4 regions of the Candidatus Sarcina troglodytae genome follow, and region 4 is predicted to be linked to each of the others. Evidence: riboswitches for the same ligand, from Rfam matches in the RefSeq annotation. Region 4 holds a riboswitch; each other region holds the start of a gene.

Region 1 (5,792 bases), 810 kb from region 4:
TTGGCTAAAAAGCATAAATTAGATCCTGTGATTGGAAGAGATGAAGAAATAAGAAGAGCGGTTAGAATTCTATCAAGGAGAACAAAAAATAATCCTATACTTATAGGTGAACCTGGAGTTGGTAAAACCGCAATAGTTGAAGGTTTGGCAAATAGAATAGTAAAGGGAGATGTTCCTGAAGGATTAAAAAATAAAACGATATTCTCTTTAGATATGGGAGCATTAATTGCAGGAGCTAAGTATAGAGGTGAGTTTGAAGAAAGATTAAAAGCTGTTTTAAAAGAAGTTCAAAACTCAGATGGAAATATAATTTTATTTATAGATGAAATTCATACAATAGTTGGTGCTGGTAAAACAGATGGAGCTATGGATGCTGGTAATTTAATAAAACCGCTATTAGCAAGAGGGGAATTACACTGCATAGGTGCTACAACTTTTGATGAATATAGACAATATATAGAAAAAGATAAGGCCTTAGAGAGAAGATTCCAACCAGTTATAGTTAACGAACCGACAGTTGAAGATGCTATATCTATATTAAGGGGATTAAAAGAAAGGTTTGAAATTCATCATGGTATAAGAATTCATGATTCTGCAATAGTTGCAGCAGCAACACTTTCAGATAGATATATTCAAGATAGGTATCTACCAGATAAAGCGATAGATTTAATTGATGAAGCTGGTGCTATGGTAAGATCAGAAATAGATTCACTACCTACAGAACTTGATAGAATAAGAAGAAAACTTTTGACACTTGAAACAGAAAAAGAAGCATTGTCCATGGAAGATGATGAAGTTTCTAAGATTAAATTAGAGGATTTAGAGAAAGAGTTAGCAGTTCTTAAAGAAAAAAATAACGAGATGACTGCTAAATATGAAAAGGAAAAATCTCAAATAACTGAAATTAAAAATTTAAAATCTGAGCTTGACACTTTAAGAGGTATGGCAGAAGAATATGAAAGACAATATGATTTAAATAAGGTAGCAGAGATTAAATATGGTAGAATTCCAGAAATTGAAGCTAAAATAAAAGAAAAAGAAGCTGATATGGAACAAAATCACGATACTTCCATGCTTAAAGAAGAAATAACAGAAGAAGAAATTTCTCAAATAGTTTCTAAATGGACTGGAATTCCTGTAACTAGACTAGTTGAAGGTGAAAGAGAGAAACTTTTAAGACTTGAAGAAGAATTAAAAATGAGAGTAATAGGTCAAGAAGAGGCAACAGAAGCTGTAGCTAATGCTGTTATAAGGGCAAGGGCTGGACTTAAAGATGAAAATAAACCAATAGGTTCTTTTATATTCTTAGGACCTACAGGAGTTGGTAAAACAGAACTTGCCAAAACTTTAGCTAGAAATCTTTTTGATAGTGAGGATAATATAATAAGAATAGATATGTCAGAATATATGGAAAAACATGCTGTATCTAGACTTGTTGGACCTCCTCCAGGATATATTGGATATGAAGAAGGTGGTCAATTAACTGAAGCAGTTAGAAGACAACCATATTCTGTTATATTGTTTGATGAAATAGAAAAAGCTCATGAAGATGTATTTAATATGTTTTTACAAATATTAGATGATGGAAGACTTACTGATAATAAAGGTAAAACCGTGGATTTTAAAAATACAATAATAATTATGACATCAAATATTGGTAGTAACTATCTTCTAGAAAACAATGAAAATGGTGAAATATCTAAAGAGGCAAGAGATGCTGTAATGAATGAAATGAAATTAAGGTTTAAGCCTGAATTTTTAAATAGGGTTGATGACATTATAATGTTTAAGCCATTAAATCTTGAAGGAATTAAAAAGATAATTGATATATTCTTAAAAGATGTTAAAAAACGATTAAAACATAGAAATATTGACATGAATGTAACAGATTCTGCTAAAGAAATTTTAGCTAAGCAAGGGTATGACCCAGTTTATGGAGCAAGACCACTTAAAAGGTTTATAGGAAATGTTTTAGAAACAGATATTGCAAAAAAAATAATAGCTGGAGAGATAAAAGATAACTCTGTTATAATAGTAGATACAGATGGAAACAATATTGTTATAAAAAATAATTAAAAAATAATTAGGCACTTTAATGGTTTGAAATTAAATTAAGATATATTAAAGTGTCTTTTTAAAGAAATTTTATTTTATGAAAACGTAAATATTTTTTTGCTAAAATTTAATAAAACTTATTGAAAACATATAAATACTGTGCTAAAATAACAATAAAATAAATAAAGATTTTAATTAATTAATGAATTTCTCCATTTTAGAGAGTTTGTTAATAGTTATTTATCTTTCTAATTGGAGGAATAGAAAATGGCAGATAAAACAATCGTATGCAAAGACTGTGGAAAAGAATTTATATTCACAGAGGGAGAACAAGCATTTTACAAAGAAAAAGGATTTGATAATGATCCAGTAAGATGTCCAGAATGCAGAAGAGCAAGAAAGCAACAAAATAGAAGATAATTTGTTTTAACATATAAGAGCTATAATTTTTTATAGCTCTTATTTTTGTATAATGCAAAATAAACAAGATATATTTAATATTTTATCAAAAATATTAAATCAACTATAATTACTCTCCTTTATTTGGGAGTTTGCTTCGTATGATATGTTCAACTGTTTCTGGTAATTTTGTAATTTCTTCTTTAGAAAGTTTGTCTGTGTATATAGGCTTGTGAACATAGAAGTTTATATTACTAGGTTTAATTAGTATTTTGTTAGCTTCCATAACTCTATAAGTCCCATCAATTGTAAGAGGAACTATAGGAACTTTAGATTTAGTTGCTAATTTAAAGCTTCCAGATTTAAATTCCCCCATTTTATCGCCACGACTTCTAGTACCTTCAGGAAAAACTACTAGAGAGTGTCCATTTTTTAAAGTTTTAATACCTTCTAATATTCCTTCCATAGACTTTCTAGGGTTTTCTCTGTCTAAGTATATAGAACCTGCTAGGGTTATCCATTTATTTATTAAAGGTAATTTTTTTAATTCTTTTTTAGCAATAAAACCTTTAGGTTTGTCTATAAATCCACAAATTATAGCAATATCCATATTGCTTTGGTGATTAGAGACAAATAAGACAGGACCTTCAGGAATATTTTCAAGCCCATGAACATTTACAGTTGAATCGGAAAGTTTTATTAGTTTTTGTGATATAGTTCTTGTGCCTAGACAAACTATATTATTCATCTCATCTATTTTCCCTTCAGCAAGTAGTTTTTGAGCTTCCTTTTCTTTAGGAATAAAAGCAACTAACGTTCCTACGTATCCTAGTATATACCATTTAAATGATCTAAACATTATTAATCCGTTTTAAATCATATAAACTTTATTTTAAGTTTATATATTAACGGATTCACCTCCTTATAAGTAATATAATATTAAAATTTATAATAATTTAGATAATGACAATATAATTATAGCATATTATAAATGTCATGAAACAACAACTATATTAACTATTAAAAGTTCTATTTAATAAAGTTTTAGCATATAAATATAAATAAACTTATTTAAATTTTTTTAAAATTTAACAATTAAAGAATGATAAATAAAAATCAATTTAATATACTTATCAAGAGTGGTGGAGGGACTGGCCCTATGAAGCCCAGCAACCAATTTTATGGTGCTAAATCCTGCAGTTTTTACTGAAAGATAAGAGATATTTTATGTATATACTGTATTTGTATAAACGTCTAGGATATTTCTCTTAGGCGTTTTTATTTTAGGGGGGATTAGTAATTGAGAATTAGTGAAATTTTTAATAAAAAAGAGGTCGTAATATCTTTTGAAATATTTCCACCAAAACCTAATGGTGATGTGAACAAAATATATAATACATTAGATGAGTTAAAAATTTTAAATCCAGATTATATAAGTGTAACCTATGGTGCTGGAGGATCGTTTATTAATAATAAAACAATAGATTTAGCTAGTAAAGTAAAGAATGAGTATAATATAGAATCAGTTGCACATTTAACATGTATAAAATCAACTAAAAAAGATATAGATAAGATTTTAAAATTATTAAAAAATAACAATATTGAAAATATATTAGCTCTTAGGGGAGATGTTACAGGAAATTGTACTTGTGGTGATTTTAAATATGCAAGTGATTTAATTTCTTATGTGAAAATGTATAATGATTTTAATATTGCAGGTGCTTGTTATCCAGAAGGACATCCAGCGTGTATTACTTTAGATGAAGATATAAGAAATTTGAAATTGAAAGTTGATTGTGGAGTTAATAATTTAGTATCGCAATTATTTTTTGATAATAATATATTTTATAATTTTTTAGACAAGGTTTATAGTGCGAATATAGATGTTCCTATACAATCTGGTGTTATGCCTGTTGTAAATAAAAAACAGATAGAGAGGATAATTTCTTTATGTGGTGCTACTTTTCCTAAAAAATTTATGAAAATAGTAGATAAATATGAATATGATGCTATAGCATTAAGAGATGCTGGAATAGCCTATTCAGTGGAACAAATAATAGATTTAGTGTCTTCAGGAGTTAAAGGAGTTCATATATATACTATGAACAATCCAATAGTTGCTAAAAGTATAATAAAGAATATATCATCAATAGTAAGTTGCATAAATAAAAGGAGTATAGATGAATTTGGAAGAAATTAAAATAAATACAATTGAGATTTTAAGATATTTAGGATATGGTGGACAAATATTAGATGAACAAATAAAGGATGATATTAAGACAATAAAACAATTAGTAAAGAATTATATACATTTAAGATATGTAATTAAAAGATATAAAATAGTAAGGGTAGAAGAAGGAATATTATTAAAAGGGACGAATTTTATTTTAATGGGAAAAGACATAGAGAAACATTTAAGATTATGTGATGAATGTTTTTTAATAGCAACAACATTAGGAAATGATTTTGAAAAATTATTTAGACTTTATGAAAAGAAGTCTTTATCACAATCAATTATTATAGATTGTTGTGGAACAACTGCTATTGAAGAAGTTTGTGATTCATTAGAAGAAGCAATAAAAAATGATATGAAAAGAGAAAATAGATTTATAACAACAAGGTATAGTCCAGGTTATGGAGATTTACCAATAGAGATTCAAAGTAATTTTATAAATCTTTTAAATTGCCCAAAAGAAATAGGGCTTACATGTTCAGAAAATAATATTTTAATACCCAGAAAATCAGTTACAGCAATAATTGGGATATCAAAAGAGAATATAGAAAAACAAATACAAAAATGTGCTGTTTGCTTAAAAAATAAAGATTGTTTATACAAGAGAAAGGGTGATATCTGTGGAAATAATACTATTTGATGGTGCAATGGGAACTATGATTCAAAAAAAAGGTTTAAGCCTTGAAAATGGAGTAGAGTGCTTTAATATAAGTGAAAAAGATATAATTTGTGATATTCATAAAGAATATATAAATGCAGGGGCTAATATTATAACAACCAATACTTTTGGAGCAAATGAGCTTAAACTTAAAAAATATGGATACACAGTAGAGGAAATAATAGATAGTGCTGTAAATATTGCTAAAGAAGCGGTTGCAGACAGAAATGTAAAAATTGCATTAGATATAGGACCTATAGGGCAACTTTTAGAACCAATGGGAACATTAAGTTTTGATAGAGCATATGAGATATTTAAAAGGCAAATACTTCAAGGTGTGAAATCTGGTGCAGATATTATATTAATAGAAACCATGACGGATTTATATGAAGCAAAAGCGGCTGTTTTAGCAGCAAAAGAAAATAGTAATCTTCCCGTATTTTGTAC
Region 2 (5,792 bases), 350 kb from region 4:
ATAGGTGTTAATATTTGAATATCCCTTAACTTATCCCATTTTCTATTAAATTTAGGTAGCCTATAATTTACAAGTTGTTTCATAGTTTCTAAAATATTTTCTTGAACATTTTCTTTAAGGAAATAAAAATCACTATTTTTATCATTTAAAATTGGCATCTCTCCTTTATTAATTTTATGAGCATTTATAACTATCATGCTTTCTTTGCCTTGTCTATAAATTTCATCTAATCTCACAACCTTTGTAAAATCACTTTCTATTAAATCCCTCAAAACATTTCCAGGGCCAACTGATGGTAATTGATCTATATCCCCTACAATTATAAATCTTGTTCCACTTTTTATAGCTTTCAAAAGAGAATTCATAACAATTACATCTATCATTGAAGCTTCATCTATAATAATTACATCTGCCTTTAATGTAGTTTCATCTTCTAAAAATAATGCAAAATCCTTATCATCTCTAATTCCCATTTCAAGCATTCTATGTATCGTTTTAGCTTCCCTACCAGTAGATTCACTCATTCTTTTAGCAGCTCTTCCAGTTGGCGCTCCTAAAGCTACACTAAAACCACATTTCTCAAATATATCTATTATACATTTTATTATAGTTGTTTTACCAGTACCTGGACCTCCTGTTATTATTTCTATACCATTTTCAAAAGCACCTTCAATAGCCTCTTTTTGAACCTTTCCAAAATTAATATTATTTTTCTTTTCAAACTTTTTAATTAAATTTTCTACATTTTCATCTATCTGTTCAAAATCACTTATCGCTAAACTTAATATTTTATTAGTTATTCCAAGTTCACAGTAATAATACGGTATAGTAAAAACACCTTCAATTCCATATATTTTTTCAACCTTTATTTTATTATCTAAAGCACTATCTAAAATATTTTTTTCTATAATTTCTTTAGAAACCTGCAAAATCTTAATTGATTTTTCTATAAGTATATCCTTTGGCATATATGTATTTCCAGCCATACAAAATTCATTTATTATATACTGTATACCAGTTTGTATTCTAAAAGGTGATTCTATATCAATTCCTATTGATTTAGCTATTTTATCCGATATCTTAAAACCAATTCCTAAAATATCTTCACAAAGTTTATATGGATTTTCTTTAATTACATCAATGGCTATAACCCCATATTTTTTGTAAATTTTCATACATTGCTTTATTGTTAATCCATGACTTTGAAAAAATATGTATATATCCTTAAGTTCTTTTTGTTCTACATAAGATTCTTTTATAATCTTAAATTTTTTATTTCCTATACCATCTATATTTTTTAATTTATCTATATCGTTATCTAAGATTTCTAATGTTTTATCTCCAAATTTATTTACTATTTTCTTAGCAGTAATTGGTCCAATACCATGTATTACCCCTGATGATAAATATTTTTCTATATCTTTTGAAGAACTTGGAATGATTTCCTCACAAATTTCAACTTTGAACTCTTTCCCAAAACTAGGATGATTAATCCAAGTGCCTGAAAGTTTTAATAATTGCCTTTCTCTTATATGAGGAATCTCTCCCACTATCGTATAAATAATATTATCATCTTTAATTTTAGCAATAGTATATCCATTTTCCTCACTTCTATAAACAATACTATCCACTGTACCACTTAATACTTCCATAACAGTTCTCCTACAAATATTTATTATCTTTAATCTATAATTAGTATATCATATTTTAATTTGTTTAAATTGCAATGATTTTATCAAAATATTTTTCATATACTATTTTAATAAATAAATGAAGTTAAAAATTAATTGAAAAAATAAAAAATCTACTTTCCTTTATATGAAAATAAGCATTCTTGTAATTAAATTACAAGAATGCTTATTTAACATTTATATCTTAAAGATATTTTTTTATCTCTTCTACTTTGTTTAATTTTTCCCATGGAGCATCTATATCAGTTCTACCGAAATGTCCATAAGCTGCTGTTTGTCTGTATATAGGTCTTCTTAATTCTAAATCTTTTATTATAGCACCTGGTCTTAAGTCAAATATTTTTTCAACTATTTCAACTATCTTATCGTCTGATATTCTACCTGTTCCAAAAGTATCTACAACTATTGATACTGGCTTTGCAACACCAATTGCATAAGCTAATTGAATTTCTAATTTATCAGCAATTCCTGCAGCTACTAAGTTTTTAGCAACCCATCTTGCAGCGTATGCAGCTGATCTGTCAACCTTTGTTGGATCTTTTCCTGAGAAAGCTCCACCACCGTGTCTTCCATATCCACCATAAGTATCAACGATTATTTTTCTTCCTGTTAATCCACTATCCCCTTGTGGTCCACCTATTACAAATCTTCCAGTTGGATTTATGTAATATTTTGTTTCACCGTCTAATAATTCTGCTGGTATAACAGCTTTTATTACATGTTCCATTAAATCTTCTCTTATTTGTTCTTGAGAAACTTCTGGTCCATGTTGTGTTGATATAACTATAGCATCTATTCTTACTGGTTTATTATCTTCATATTCAACTGTAACTTGAGTTTTTCCATCTGGTCTTAAATAAGGTAAAGTACCATTTTTTCTAACTTCAGTTAATCTTCTTGATAATCTGTGAGCCATAGCTATTGGTGCAGGCATAAATTCTTCAGTTTCATTAGTCGCAAAACCAAACATCATACCTTGATCTCCAGCCCCTACAGCTTCAATATCATCTTTTTGACCTTCTCTTGATTCTAACGCTTCATCAACACCCATTGCTATATCATTTGATTGTTCGTCTATTGTTGTCATTACTGAACAAGTATCGCAATCAAAACCATATTTAGCTCTATCATATCCTATTTCTCTTATAGTTTCTCTTGCTACTTTAGGAATATCAACATAACAGTTAGTTGATATTTCTCCCATTATCATAACCATCCCTGTAGTTACTGTTGTTTCACAAGCAACTCTTGCTGTTGGATCTTGTGCTATTATAGCATCTAAAACTGCATCTGATATTTGGTCACAAATTTTATCTGGATGCCCTTCTGTTACTGATTCTGATGTAAATAATCTTCTCATAATTATGGGTTATATAAAATAACCTCTTTTTCACTCCTTTCTTAAATAGCCTTTTTAAATTTCTTAAAAAATTTAAAAATAAAAGCCTCAACTTAATTTAAGAAGAGACTTGAATTCACTAAGCTCCTCTTATCTTGCAATAAAACACTGCAGGAATTGGCACCTTGGTAAATCACTGGTTGCCGGGCTTCATAGGGCCTTTTCCCTCCACCTCTCTTGATAAGAGTTATATATACTCTAATATGTATATGCATTTAACTATGTAAATAGACACTATCTTCATAAAATATAGTGCCTATTATTTGGTGGAGGAAGATGGATTCGAACCATCGAAGTCACTGACAACAGATTTACAGTCTGCCCCCTTTGGCCACTCGGGAATTCCTCCACATTTGGAGCTGGCAATAGGAATCGAACCTACAACCTGCTGATTACAAGTCAGCTGCTCTACCGTTGAGCCATGCCAGCATATATTAAGTTAATGGTGGTCACAACAGGGATCGAACCTGTGACCCTCTGCTTGTAAGGCAGATGCTCTCCCAGCTGAGCTATGCGACCTTATTGTTTTTATTGGTGGAGGAAGATGGATTCGAACCATCGAAGTCACTGACAACAGATTTACAGTCTGCCCCCTTTGGCCACTCGGGAATTCCTCCACATTTGGAGCTGGCAATAGGAATCGAACCTACAACCTGCTGATTACAAGTCAGCTGCTCTACCGTTGAGCCATGCCAGCATATATTAAGTTAATGGTGGTCACAACAGGGATCGAACCTGTGACCCTCTGCTTGTAAGGCAGATGCTCTCCCAGCTGAGCTATGCGACCTTATTGTTTTTATTGGTGGAGGAAGATGGATTCGAACCATCGAAGTCACTGACAACAGATTTACAGTCTGCCCCCTTTGGCCACTCGGGAATTCCTCCACATTTTTGGAGCTGGCAATAGGAATCGAACCTACAACCTGCTGATTACAAGTCAGCTGCTCTACCGTTGAGCCATGCCAGCGTAACTTTTTTGTTTTTTCTCTTGAAACATCTCCAATCGACAAGACTTAGTATATATGTTATTTATGTTTATTTCAACCTTATTTTTAGGCCATTTTTTCTTTTTATTTTAAATTATTATCATTTTTCTCTTTATTTTTTTCATTTAATATGTTTTTCTTTATTTTTCATTTATTTTATTTTCTATCATTTTTATATCTATATATGGATCCAAAATTAAAACTAATTCATCATACTGTTTTTTTGATAATTTATTTTTTAATAGCTCAAATATTTCAGTTGCAGCTAACACTTCATCATTCCTTTTGATATTATTTATAAGATTCCTATAATCATTTACTGATAAACTATTTGCCATTTTCATTATTTTTAATTTATCAATACTTGATATTTTATTTATTATACTGTTTTTATCAGTTTTAAATACACTTTGTACAACTTCCTCTTCTACCCTCTCTTCTTTATCTTTATCCACAAGCATAATTTTCTGTGAATTTTCTTCGTCTATAACCTCTACATGTTCATTAGAAATGCTTGAAAATTCATCTTCCTCTAAAATATCTTCTTTTTTATTAGTTATATTTATCCCTTGATCAGCATTATTTTTAGAAATCTGATTATCTTTTTCACTTAATAAAGACTCCTCCTTATTTTTATTAAATGCTATATCTTTATCTAAATAATTTTCTTCGCTTTCTTCTATTTTCTCATCAATGTAACTTTTAGGTTGCTTAATACTAAAACTAAACACCATAATTATTACACTAAAAAAAGTAGTAATAATTATTAAATATATTTCCTTTTTATTATTTTTCACATCTAATGTCTCCTTTAAAAATATAATTATTTATAATTCTTTTTAATACCTCTTGTTTTTATTTAATATTTTTTTTATTTATTTCATATAAATTTATGAGGGAGGTGACACTTTGAGCAAAATAAAAGTTAATTATAGTTCGCCATTATGTTATTACAATATAGCTAATTTTTTAAAAGATTACATTACTAATGACACTATCATAGTTTGTATAGGTACAGATAAATGTATCGGAGATGCACTTGGACCATTAGTTGGAACATTATTAGAAGAAGCTTTATTCCCTCTACCTATACTTGGCACTCTTGCTTCTCCAATACATGCTCTAAATTTAGATACTAGGTTAAAAGAAATATCTAATAACTATCCCACCGCTTCTATAATAGCAATTGATGCATGCTTAGGTGATGCAAATGCCATAGGCGAAATTCACACTAGAGATGAGCCTATCCATCCAGGAAAAGGTGTAGGTAAAACCCTCCAAAGCGTTGGCAATGCTTCTATAATAGGAATTGTTGACTCCTCAGATAGTTTGGAATTGTTTACTAATAGACCTATAAGATTAAATTTAATTATGGAAATGGCTAAGGTTATTCGAAATGGAATTATCCATGCATACCACCTTAAAAATTCTTTGTAATTAAAAATATAAACTTTACTTATCATAAAGAATTTATTAATACCATGTATTTAATCTTGTGCTTATAATATAATTAAAATTCAATATGTTAAATATAAAATTATATCAATGTATTAAGCTTCTATCACTTTATATTTCAGCTTTGTTGCTTTACCACCTCTTATATGCCTCTCAGCTTTATTTAAATCTAATATGCTTTTAGCTTCTTCTGCTATACATGGATTTATCTTAGGCAATCTTTCAGTCATATCTTTATGTATAGTACTTTTACTTACTCCA
Region 3 (5,792 bases), 250 kb from region 4:
TCTATGAACTATATGATGGATATCACCATCTTTTTTGCATATTTCACAAGAATAACTCAAATAATCACCTCTAAATAAATATAAAAAATAAATATATATATAAACTATCATAAAGAATAAACTGAATCAATAAATTATTATAATTAATAGAAATAATTAAAGGTGTTTTTATTAAGTTTATGGAAGTAAATAGTGATTTTATTATATATAGGGGGAGAGTTTGTGAAAAATTATAATTCTATATCTTATTGGGAGCCTTTTATACGAAAGAATAAAACTTTAAGAGAACGGGTGTTTAGATATGACTATATAACAGATAAAACTATATATCTCCATTATACTATTTTCACTAAAAAATCTGGGGTAGAAAGTGGATGGGTGCCTGCTCCAAATATAGATGCTTTTTTGGGATATGTACAGTATTGCTTTTTGCCACAAGCTTATTATATGTGGATTTATGGAAGAGAAAAAACTATTACTAAAATTCCGATAGCAACAGTAGATTCTATACTTAATGATGCGGTGATAAAGAATAAAGTTACAGATGATGAAAGAAAATATATAGAAGACGATATAAAGGAAATTAAAAATTTATGGAGATTTAAAAATGAAGATTGTCATAGAAAAATTATAAGTTTTTGTAGTAAATTTAACTCTAATTGGATAGGTGATGCTAATTCGTTTTTATATATGAAAGCATTTTTTAGTTCTAAGGAATTAGGTGAATTTGTTATAAAAACGATTTCTCAGACGAATTATACGAAATGTTTTAAACAAGAAACGTCTATGACTAGAGATGAATGGTTAAATTTTTGTGAGCAGGCAAGTAAGGATAGGCAAAAAGGAGAACAGTTAAAGCAATATTTATTCAAAGAACTAAAGGAAATAATTTAATATTTATCATGTTGTATATATAAAATAAAAATAATAAAATGTATTGACAAGATAAATTACATGTTATATAATTTATCTTGTCGTTGAAAAACGTACAAGCAAAAACGTGTATCTTTAGCTCAGCTGGATAGAGCAACGCCCTTCTAAGGCGTGGGCCTGGGGTTCGAATCCCTAAAGGTACACCATTTTGGGATATCGCCAAGCGGTAAGGCAACGGACTTTGACTCCGTTACTCGTAGGTTCGAATCCTGCTATCCCAGCCATGCGGGTGTAGTTCAATGGTAGAATGTCAGCCTTCCAAGCTGAACACCCGGGTTCGATTCCCGGTACCCGCTCCATTAAAATTAAAAACAGTTTTGTGCATTATTAGCTCAGTTGGTAGAGCACCTGACTCTTAATCAGGGTGTCCAGGGTTCGATCCCCTGATGATGCACCATATGCGGGTGTAGTTCAATGGTAGAATGTCAGCCTTCCAAGCTGAACACCTGAGTTCGATTCTCAGTACCCGCTCCATTAAAAATTAAAAACAGTTTTGTGCATTATTAGCTCAGTTGGTAGAGCACCTGACTCTTAATCAGGGTGTCCAGGGTTCGATCCCCTGATGATGCACCATATGCGGGTGTAGTTCAATGGTAGAATGTCAGCCTTCCAAGCTGAACACCTGAGTTCGATTCTCAGTACCCGCTCCAAATAAAGAACAGTTTGATAAGCTATTATCAAACTGTTTTTGTTATATAAAAATGAAAATATGTAAGAAAGGATTGTCTAAAATAAGGCTAGAGTAAAAAATATGAATTATATAAAAAGAATTGCAGCCATACATGATATGTCCTGTTTTGGGAAAGCATCATTAACTACAATAATACCTATTTTATCTGTTATGGGAAATGAAGTTTGTCCTATGCCAACGGCTATTTTATCTACACATACAGGTGGGTTTGGCAAACCGGCTTTTGTTGATTTGAGTGATTTTATGCAAGAGGCTAAAAAACATTGGGAAGGTTTAGAAATAAATTTTCAATGTATTTATAGTGGGTATTTAGGAAACTCTAATCAAGTTAATTTTGTAATTGATTTTATAAGAAGTTTTAAAAAAAATGATACACTTGTAGTTGTTGATCCTGTTATGGGGGATAATGGGAAACTTTATATTGGAATAGATACTAAGATGGTAGAAAGTATGAAAAAGCTTATAGCATTTTCTGATATTATAACACCTAATATAACAGAGGCTTGTTTTTTACTTGGAAAAGAATATAAAGAGTTTTTCACAAATGAAGAAGTTGAAGAATATGCTATAGAACTTAGTAAGTTAGGGATAAAAAAAGTTATCATAACTAGTGTAGTAAATGAGTATAATAAGGAGTATATAAATACTATAGCTTATGATAAAGAAGAAAGGAAGATTATTAAAATAAAAAACAAAAGGATAAATGCTTCTTACTCTGGAACTGGGGATGCATTTACTTCGATTGTAATAGGCTCAATGATGCAAAACAAATCTTTTGAGGAATCTGTAAAAAAAGCTTGTGATTTTCTACAAAAAGTAATTAAAAATAGTTCTAAACTTGATTATCCTAAAAATCAAGGGATAATTTTAGAAAAATTTTTAAAGGATATTTAGAAAAAAATTTAATAAAATGTAGAAAATATATATAAATTTATGATTGACAAATTTTATAATAGATGTTAATATAAATAAAAATCGAATAATTCTTATCAAGAGAGGCGGAGGGACTGGCCCTGTGAAGCCCAGCAACCAATATTATTAATTTGCTTTTAATAAGTGTATTTAGGCTTTTATTAGTAATATTAAAATATAGTGGTGCTAATTCCTGCAGATTTAACTGAGAGATAAGTGATAAACACGTATATGTAGCTTCTGTCTAAATCGGCAGAAGTTTTTTTATTTTATAAATGCTATTATAAGGTTTGAAACTTTATTAACTTAGGTTTACTGCTTTTAAGATTATTTGGTTTAATTATTTTAGGGAGTGATTTTAAATGGAAAAAAGTAAGGGAAATGCCTTAGCATTATTGCCATTAATTCTTTTTATGGCTATATATTTAGGAGGAGGTATATTATTAAATGATTTTTATGCTATGTCTGTTTTGGTTCCAGGAATAATTGCAGCAGTTGTAGCTATTTTCATGAATAGAAAAAAAGGTTTTAATAATAGTTTAGAAACATTTTGCAAGGGGGCTGGACATTTAGATATTATCTTAATGGTGTTTATATTTATTTTAGCTGGAATTTTTGCTCAAGTTGCAAAATCAATGGGTGCTGTTGAAGCTACAGTAAATTTAGGGCTTACAGTTATTCCAAGCAATATCTTAGTTGCAGGGATATTTGTTATTTCGGCTTTCATTGCCATATCTTTAGGTACATCTATGGGAACAATCGCGGCTGTTGCTCCAATAGCTGTTGAAATAGCGGCTAAAACAGGACTTGCTACTCCTTTAATAGTTGGTGCAGTAGTTGGAGGAGCTATGTTTGGAGATAACCTATCAATGATTTCTGATACAACAATTGCGGCAACAAAAACTCAAGGTTGTGAAATGAAGGATAAATTTAAAACTAATTTTAAAGTTGTTTTACCTGCAGCTATTATAGCTATTATAGTTTATATTGTTTTAGGAAATGGGGCGCAAGTTGCATCTGCTTCTTATGATTACAATCTTATAAAAGTTATACCTTATTTAGGTATTTTAGTAGCAGCATTGTTAGGTGTTAATGTAATAATGGTGTTAACAGGTGGAATTGTATTAGCTTCAGGAATAGGCTTTTTAACAAATTCTTTAACTGTAAATACATTTTTAGATTCTGTATCTTCTGGTATATCAGGAATGAGTGAGACAATTATAATTGCTCTTTTAATAGGAGGTATAGTAAATGTAGTTAAAGAAAATGGTGGAATAGATTTTATATTAAATTTAATAACAAGCAGAATAAAAACAAAAACTGGAGCAGAACTTGGAATTGGAGCTTTAGTTGGAATTGTTGATGCGTGTACAGCTAACAATACAATAGCAATAGTTACGGTAGGTCCAATAGCTAAAAATATATCCAATAAATATGGGTTAGAATCTACAAGAATTGCAGGGATACTAGATATGTTCTCTTGTGCAATGCAAGGAGTTATACCATATGGAGCACAACTTTTATCAGCAGCAGCAATAGCTTCTGTATCCCCAATAGAAATAATGAAATATCTTTTCTATCCATATTTAATGGGGATTTGTGCAGTGATATTTATTACTGTATTTAAATCAAGAAGTAAGGCAAGTGTTCTTAAAAAAGAGTTAGCATAAAACAAAAAAGGGGTTGTATCAAATGTTTGATATAATCCCTTTTTTATTTTAAAATAATGTGCTAAAAAGTAAAAATTTTTACTTTGCAATATATTATTTTAATATTAAAGGTTAAGGAATTATTATTTTTTTAGTAAAAGACAGATACTTTGTGAAGAAATACCTTCTTTTTTACCAGTAAACCCTAAACCCTCTTCTGTTGTTGCTTTTACATTTATTTGATTCATACCTATATTAAGAGCATTTGATATATTCTCTCTCATGGTGGTTATGTGAGGCGCCATTTTAGGTGCTTGTGCAATAATTGTAGAATCTATGTTTAATATTTCAAAGTTATTTTTTTTAAGTAATTCACCTACATAAGTTAATAGCTTTATGCTACTTATTCCTTTATACTTTTCGTCAGTATCTGGAAAATGCTTACCTATGTCTCCTAGGGCGGCTGCACCTAAAAGACTATCCATAATTGCATGAAGTAAGACATCAGCATCTGAATGTCCTAAAAGCCCTTTGTCATAAGGAATATTAACACCGCCAATTATTAAATCTCTATTTTCTGTAAGTTTATGAACATCATAGCCCATTCCTATTCTCAAAAAAATCACCTCTTTTAAAATTTTACATTATTTCAATTTTCAAGAACTTAATATAAATGTATAATATAAATATATAATATTAATTTAATTTTAGAAAGGGAGAATTTTATGTTTTATGTATAAATTAAAAAACGTGATTGGTATTACTTTTATGGGTATAGGTATTTTGTTAATTTCAGTTACTATTTTTATGAAATATGATACTTATAAAAGACAACAGGATAGTTTAGAAAGTTTTAAAAATTTAAATTTTTATGATGAAGATGATGAGCAAGTTGAGATAGAGAATAATGTGGATAAGCCTATGGCGGTTTTAAATATACCAAAAATAAATTTGGAGATAGCTGTAGTTGAGGGGGTAGAAAAAGAAAATATAAAATATCTTGTGGGGCATTTTAAAGATAGTGTTATGCCAGGTGAGGTAGGTAATTTATGTATTGCAGGGCACAGAACGTCTAATTATGGTCAACCATTTAAAGAAATAGATAAATTGGAAAATGGAGATGAAATTATATTTACTTATAAAAATAAAGAATATATATATTTGGTAAATTCAAGTTTTGTAGTCACTCCAGATGAAACTTATATATTAGATAATACTGAAAATGAATCTATTGTAACAATAGTTACTTGTACATTAGACAGCAAGAATAGGTTGATAATAAGAGGAAGATTGAAATAACAAAGGGTTAAATGGGGGATTAAATATTTATGGATACACAAAGTATAGATTTTATGAGAGATAAATATATTTTTTCAAAGGAAAGACATATAAGAAAGGTTAGAAAAAATATTTCTAAAGAGCGTATACGCCTTTTTATAAATGAACTAAAAAAATATAAAATATCATTGCTTAAATTAAGTAGAAAAGAAATTAGTCAAAGAGATAGAAATTTATTGTTAAATATAGCTTTATATATTTATGAGGATGATAGAATGTTAAAATTAATAAGAAAGAATAAAACTTTACCTTTTAACAAACTATCCAAA
Region 4 (5,792 bases):
TATTATCTAATATTAATGGATTAAAAATTACTAAATAATCATAAAAAACTTCTCTTATATTAAATTTAATAAAGAGAAGTTTTTTACTTTTATTATTAATTTGTATATTTATACATAAATATTATTTTTTTTAAATTAATTCCTTTGAAACTATTGATTTTTTATATATTTATTTGTATAATTTACAAGTATTACTTAAATTTACTTTATATTTATACATGTAAGGGGGAAATTCTATGTTGATTAAGGAGTTGACTAACAAACAAAAAAATAATAATAGTAATCTATTAAAATTTATAATCCCTTCTCTTATAGGAGTTACATTATTTATGGTTCCCATTTACTATAATGGTGAACTTTCAATTCCAATTGCAGTTTGTTCAAATATTGTACAAGGCTTATTAGGTGATATATTACCCCTTGTCCTTACAATTTTGATTTGTTTAGTTGGTGTAATTACTGCAATTTACAAAATAACAAAACCTAAATTTATGATTAATAATAAAGTATGTAAAACATTTTTTGATATAAAACCTATATGGTTAATTGGAAGAATATTAGGAGCTTTATTTGTTTTAATGTCTTATTTAAATATAGGGCCAGGCTTTATATCTTCTGAAGATACAGGTGCATTTATACTTACAGGACTTTTACCTACGTTGTTTGTGGTATTTTTCTTTGCAGGATTATTCCTACCATTATTATTAAACTTTGGTCTTTTAGAGTTCTGTGGTTCTATGCTTACCAAAATAATGAGACCATTATTTAAGCTTCCTGGAAGATCTTCAGTAGATTGTATAACATCTTGGCTTGGAGATGGAACAATTGGAGTATTGCTAACTTCAAAACAATATGAAGAAGGATTCTATTCCCAAAGAGAAGCTTGTGTAATTAGTACAACTTTCTCTGTTGTGTCAGTTACATTTAGTTTTGTTATAATATCTCAAGTTGGTCTTAGCCATATGTTCATACCATTTTATTTAACTGTTATGATTTCTGGAATTATCGCTGCTATAGTTTTACCTAGGACTTGGCCACTTAAAAATATTCCTAATAAATATCATAATGGAGTACAACCTAAAAGCACAGAAAAAATTCCAAATGGCTATACCCCATTTACCTTTGGTCTTGATTTAGCTATAAAAAAAGCATCCACTCAAAAGGGTATTAAAGCTTTTTTTAAAGAAGGATTTCTAAATGTTTTAGATATGTGGATTGGTGTTTTACCAATAGTTATGGCTATGGGAACTATCGCATTAGGACTTGCAGAATATACACCAATATTCCAATGGCTTGGAGCACCGTTTATTCCGCTACTTAAACTTTTAGGAATACCAGAAGCTCAGGCGGCTTCGCAAACAGTTATAGTTGGCTTTGCTGATATGTTTTTACCATCAGTTATGGCTACAAAAATATCATCAGATATGACAAGATTTATAATAGCTTGCGTTTCAGTAACACAACTTATATACCTTTCAGAAGTTGGAAGTGTAATTTTAGGTTCTAAAATACCTTTGAAACTTAAAGATTTGTTTATAATATTTTTAATGAGAACATTGATAACATTGCCTATAATAACTCTTATTGCTCATATATTATTTTAAAAAACAGTTAAACAAAATAAATTATTATAATCAAAAACTCCTAAATATTTTATACTTAGGAGTTTTTAAAATTTTATTTACCATTGTCTTTACTTATAATTTTAATCCAATTACTATAAATTTTAATAGCATCTTCTCGCCAACTAAAATCTATATCACTTTCTATGGAATTGTTTTTAAAATAATACTTTGGAATATTAATTTTTAATCCTTTATTTAAATCTCTTAAATACTCTTTCTTTAGCGTATCTTTATCATACTCTAAATGTCCTAAAATATAATAATCATTAAAGTTTCCCTTTAAAATATGTTCTTCATTTTCCTCTGTTATAGCCAAAAGTTCTAAACTATTGCTATTTTCTATATCTTGTCTATTCAAAGATGTGTACCTTGAATGAGGTGATTTAAAAGAATTATAAACATCTTTTAAAATATCATCTCTCTTTATAATCTTGTGTCTAAATACTCCAAATATTTTACTTCCCTTTAACTCTTTTCTTATGCCATAGAAATGATTCAAAGCAACTTGTGCCCCCCAACATATATAAAGCGAGTATTTTTTATTCTTTCTTATATAATCTAATATAGCATTTAATTCATCTATATAAGAAACATCTCTAAATTCTATTTTCTCTAATGGGGCTCCCGTTATTATAATCCCATCAAGCTTTTGTTTAATCTCATCGAAATCCTCATAATTTAATTGCATATATCTATAATTTTCATGTTCTGATTTATAAGTATTTATTTTTATAAAATGAATATTCAAATCCTCATCACAGTTATTTAAAAGTTTTACTATTTGAGCTTCTGTTTCACTTTTTTTAGGCATTAAATTAACTATTCCAATATGCTTTGCCCCATGTTTACATCCATTAAAATTTATACTTATATTTTCATCTTTTAATATCTCTATTGCTTGAAATTTTTTTGAAATATAAATGGTCATTTTAATATCCTACCTTATTTAAGGCTTGCTCAAAATCACATATTATATCATCTATATTTTCAATTCCTACCGAAACCCTAACTAAATCTTCTGATACACCTGAAATTTTAAGTTCTTCTTTTGATAATTGCCTATGTGTTGTACTAGCTGGATGTATTAAAGTTGTTCTAACATCTCCTAAATGAACAACCAAAGGAATTAATTTTAAACTACCTATAAGTTTTCTAGCAGATTTTACTCCTCCTTTTACACCAAATGTTAATATACCAGATGCTCCTTTTGGTAAATACTCTTTAGCTATCTTATAATCTTTATTACATTCTAAAAGAGGGTAATTAACCCATTCTACATTCTTATGAGTTTGTAAAAATTTAGCTAAGGCTAGAGCATTTTTACTATGTCTATCCATTCTTAAATGCAATGTTTCTAATCCTAGGTTAGTTAAAAAGGCATTATTAGGACTAATTGCATTCCCTAAATCTCTAAGAAGCGTTACCCTAAGCTTAACTATATACGCTGAATTTTTAAAAGTTTCCACATATTTTAACCCATGATAACTTGGATCTGGTTCTGTAAGCTCATTAAATTTTCCATTTTCCCAATCAAAATTACCTCCATCAATAATCACACCACCTAACGCTACCGAATGACCATCTATATATTTACTTGTAGAATGAACAATAATATTAGCTCCATATTTAAATGGATTAAACAGATACGGCGTTGCAGTTGTATTATCTATAATTAAAGGAATATTAGATATCTTTGCAACCTTTGAAAATTTTTCAAAATCAAATATATTAAGGCTAGGATTTCCTATGGTTTCACCAAATATAAGCTTAGTATTATCTTGAATCTTACTTAAAATTTCATCTTCACTATCATAAGGATCAACAAATGTTGTTTCTATTCCGAAAGTCTTTAATGTTACATTAAATAGATTAAAAGTTCCACCATAAACACTAGAAACTGAAACTACATGATCACCACTTTTACAAATATTTAAAACGGCTAATAGCACTGCTGACTGACCTGATGATACACAAACTGCACCAACTCCATCTTCAAGAGCTGTTAATTTTTCTTCTAGTGCAGCCACGGTTGGATTGCTTATTCTAGAATATATATGCCCATTTTCTTTTAAATCAAAAAGATTAGCCACCTGCTCTGCACTATCAAATCTATAAGATGTGCTTTGAACTATTGGTAACGTAACTGAATTTAACGTTTCACCATTATATCCACCTTTTATACATAATGTTTCTTTTTTCAAATTTTCTTTATTCATTATTAATTCCCCCTTAATACTACATTTTTTAGCAATAATCAATAATAATTAACTTATACATGATAAATAAAATTTTATTTTTCTATAAAATAAAAAACTATTTCTATATCTAAAAAGATAAAGAAATAGTTTAGTTACTAAATTAATGTACTCATAAACTACTTTTATCTCTCAAAAAAATAAATTCTTGCAGGATTTAGCACAATTCCAATATGATTATTGGCTGTTGCTAGGCTTCATAGGGCCAGTCCCTCCACCATTCTTGATAAAAGATTTTTTATTTATTTTTTAATTATATTTTTATAATATTTAATATTTATTTTATTTGTTACAACTTCTTAATATAATTTATAATAATATTTAAAGTAAAATATTCCTATTTATAAAAACTTTAATAATATTTTAATCTAACTAACCTTAGCTTCTACATTATTTGAAGTTGCTTTAATCTTTCTTCCTTTAAACACATAATAAATTATAAAAGGTAACACCATAGTTACTGCAAAACAAACAATTAATATTGTTGTATACTCTCCTATACTACCACTTTGAAGACCAGATGGTGGCAAGAAAGATATTATAAAGGCTATTACTGAAAATATTAAACCTATTATAGCTAAAATAAGTTTTACTACTATTCCCCCAGGTATTTCGTAAGCTCTCTTTAAATTTCTTTTCTTAAGTACAAGATTAATATATGCTAAGAAAAATAAAAAATATGCAGCAAGATAAACAATAACTGTTAATGTCATTGCCATAAAAAATGAAACATTAGAGCTTCCGCCTCCAAAAGTTAAAACTATTGCCCACATTGTAACAACAATTCCTTGAATTATTAAAAGTTTTGGTGCTACATCATTTTTATTTCTTTTAGCTAACCCCTTAGGAAATATTCCATATTCACCTGCAACAGAAAGTCCTCTAGTTGGTCCTACAATCCAAGAACTAACCTCTGCAATAGAACCAATCGCTAAGAAAATTATTATAATATCCACAAGCCATGAAAAATGCCCGAAGTGATTAATAAGTAGTGCAAAAGTTTGAAATACTCCTTCATTTAAGCTAAGAACTGATTTAGGGACAACTGCACCTACTGATATAGCTCCTATTGTATTTAAAATTATTGCTAAAAATAATAAAATAATTACTGCTATTGGGTAATCTCTTTTTGGATTTTTCATATCATTTACATGAGTTGCTGAAACTTCAACCGCCATATAAGATAACATAAATGACACTAATACAACCAATGAATTTATATTTGTAAAATTAGGTAAAAATGTCTTTGTACTTATGTCTATATCAATTGGATTTCCTGAAAATATGTACACTGCTGATAAAATAAATAAAATAAATGCTGGTATTAAAACACCACCTATAAATCCAATTCTAGCTATTTTAGCCGTATTTCTTATTCCACTTAATTGAATAAAAGTTACAGCCCAGAAAATTATAATTACTGCTAAAAATTTAAGTGTTGGATCTGAATTTAACGCTGTCCATCCAGTTACATATGCTATTGCACCCACAACATAATATATCATTGTTACTGCACCTATTGTAAAAACAACAAACTGAAAAAATATGTGAGCAAATCCCCATTTTTCACCTAAAGTATTTTTGGTCCAAGTAAAAACTCCACCCTCACTCCATCCTTCAACAGTTGCCATCTCTGCTGCACACAATACAACTGGTAAAAACCATAAAAATCCTCCAGCTAATAAATAAAACACAGCACTAAAGCCTGATGTTGCAAAGGTTGGATATTCATACAACTCTACAAGGATTGAACCTGTTATAAACAAAAATCCAAACATTGAAAGCTTCTTTTTATTCTCCAAACAAAAAACCTCCTCTTTCATTAACTTTCAAATCTAATTTTTAGAACAATCCATTGTTTAAAATATATAATTCAAAACATATTTTTTCTAAAGCAAAAAAACTACTTCTT

The links. Region 4 has a riboswitch for S-adenosylmethionine ahead of HH195_RS10565 (O-acetylhomoserine aminocarboxypropyltransferase/cysteine synthase family protein). Riboswitches for the same ligand answer to the same signal wherever they lie in the genome.
Region 1: it holds a riboswitch for S-adenosylmethionine, as region 4 does, so the genes downstream of both, metF (methylenetetrahydrofolate reductase [NAD(P)H]) here and HH195_RS10565 (O-acetylhomoserine aminocarboxypropyltransferase/cysteine synthase family protein) in region 4, are expected to answer to the same signal.
Region 2: it holds a riboswitch for S-adenosylmethionine, as region 4 does, so the genes downstream of both, metK (methionine adenosyltransferase) here and HH195_RS10565 (O-acetylhomoserine aminocarboxypropyltransferase/cysteine synthase family protein) in region 4, are expected to answer to the same signal.
Region 3: it holds a riboswitch for S-adenosylmethionine, as region 4 does, so the genes downstream of both, HH195_RS09350 (Na+/H+ antiporter NhaC family protein) here and HH195_RS10565 (O-acetylhomoserine aminocarboxypropyltransferase/cysteine synthase family protein) in region 4, are expected to answer to the same signal.

Annotation. Positions count from the first base shown of each region.
Region 1 is NZ_CP051754.1:1,454,380-1,460,171, reverse strand. Features, by position in the region: gene clpB (ATP-dependent chaperone ClpB) at 1-2,076, shown strand, start outside; gene HH195_RS06535 (zinc-ribbon domain-containing protein) at 2,323-2,475, shown strand; gene HH195_RS06530 (lysophospholipid acyltransferase family protein) at 2,585-3,313, opposite strand; SAM riboswitch class I at 3,582-3,674, shown strand; gene metF (methylenetetrahydrofolate reductase [NAD(P)H]) at 3,755-4,654, shown strand; gene HH195_RS06520 (vitamin B12 dependent-methionine synthase activation domain-containing protein) at 4,635-5,327, shown strand; gene HH195_RS06515 (homocysteine S-methyltransferase family protein) at 5,335-5,792, shown strand, end outside.
Region 2 is NZ_CP051754.1:1,921,937-1,927,728, forward strand. Features, by position in the region: gene recD2 (SF1B family DNA helicase RecD2) at 1-1,652, opposite strand, end outside; gene metK (methionine adenosyltransferase) at 1,876-3,051, opposite strand; SAM riboswitch class I at 3,178-3,277, opposite strand; tRNA gene HH195_RS08780 (tRNA-Tyr) at 3,355-3,439, opposite strand; tRNA gene HH195_RS08785 (tRNA-Thr) at 3,445-3,519, opposite strand; tRNA gene HH195_RS08790 (tRNA-Val) at 3,534-3,609, opposite strand; tRNA gene HH195_RS08795 (tRNA-Tyr) at 3,623-3,707, opposite strand; tRNA gene HH195_RS08800 (tRNA-Thr) at 3,713-3,787, opposite strand; tRNA gene HH195_RS08805 (tRNA-Val) at 3,802-3,877, opposite strand; tRNA gene HH195_RS08810 (tRNA-Tyr) at 3,891-3,975, opposite strand; tRNA gene HH195_RS08815 (tRNA-Thr) at 3,983-4,057, opposite strand; gene HH195_RS08820 (hypothetical protein) at 4,217-4,873, opposite strand; gene yyaC (spore protease YyaC) at 4,986-5,513, shown strand; gene spoIIID (sporulation transcriptional regulator SpoIIID) at 5,627-5,792, opposite strand, start outside.
Region 3 is NZ_CP051754.1:2,021,687-2,027,478, reverse strand. Features, by position in the region: gene HH195_RS09400 (HNH endonuclease signature motif containing protein) at 1-60, opposite strand, end outside; gene HH195_RS09395 (hypothetical protein) at 223-894, shown strand; tRNA gene HH195_RS09390 (tRNA-Arg) at 1,003-1,079, shown strand; tRNA gene HH195_RS09385 (tRNA-Gln) at 1,083-1,157, shown strand; tRNA gene HH195_RS09380 (tRNA-Gly) at 1,159-1,232, shown strand; tRNA gene HH195_RS09375 (tRNA-Lys) at 1,255-1,330, shown strand; tRNA gene HH195_RS09370 (tRNA-Gly) at 1,334-1,407, shown strand; tRNA gene HH195_RS09365 (tRNA-Lys) at 1,431-1,506, shown strand; tRNA gene HH195_RS09360 (tRNA-Gly) at 1,510-1,583, shown strand; gene HH195_RS09355 (pyridoxamine kinase) at 1,685-2,518, shown strand; SAM riboswitch class I at 2,608-2,755, shown strand; gene HH195_RS09350 (Na+/H+ antiporter NhaC family protein) at 2,899-4,206, shown strand; gene ispF (2-C-methyl-D-erythritol 2,4-cyclodiphosphate synthase) at 4,329-4,802, opposite strand; gene HH195_RS09340 (class D sortase) at 4,918-5,484, shown strand; gene HH195_RS09335 (anti-sigma factor domain-containing protein) at 5,514-5,792, shown strand, end outside.
Region 4 is NZ_CP051754.1:2,269,219-2,275,010, forward strand. Features, by position in the region: gene HH195_RS10550 (hemoblobin-interacting domain-containing protein) at 1-38, shown strand, start outside; gene HH195_RS10555 (YjiH family protein) at 237-1,604, shown strand; gene HH195_RS10560 (homoserine O-acetyltransferase/O-succinyltransferase family protein) at 1,678-2,553, opposite strand; gene HH195_RS10565 (O-acetylhomoserine aminocarboxypropyltransferase/cysteine synthase family protein) at 2,555-3,841, opposite strand; SAM riboswitch class I at 4,003-4,113, opposite strand; gene HH195_RS10570 (amino acid permease) at 4,249-5,682, opposite strand.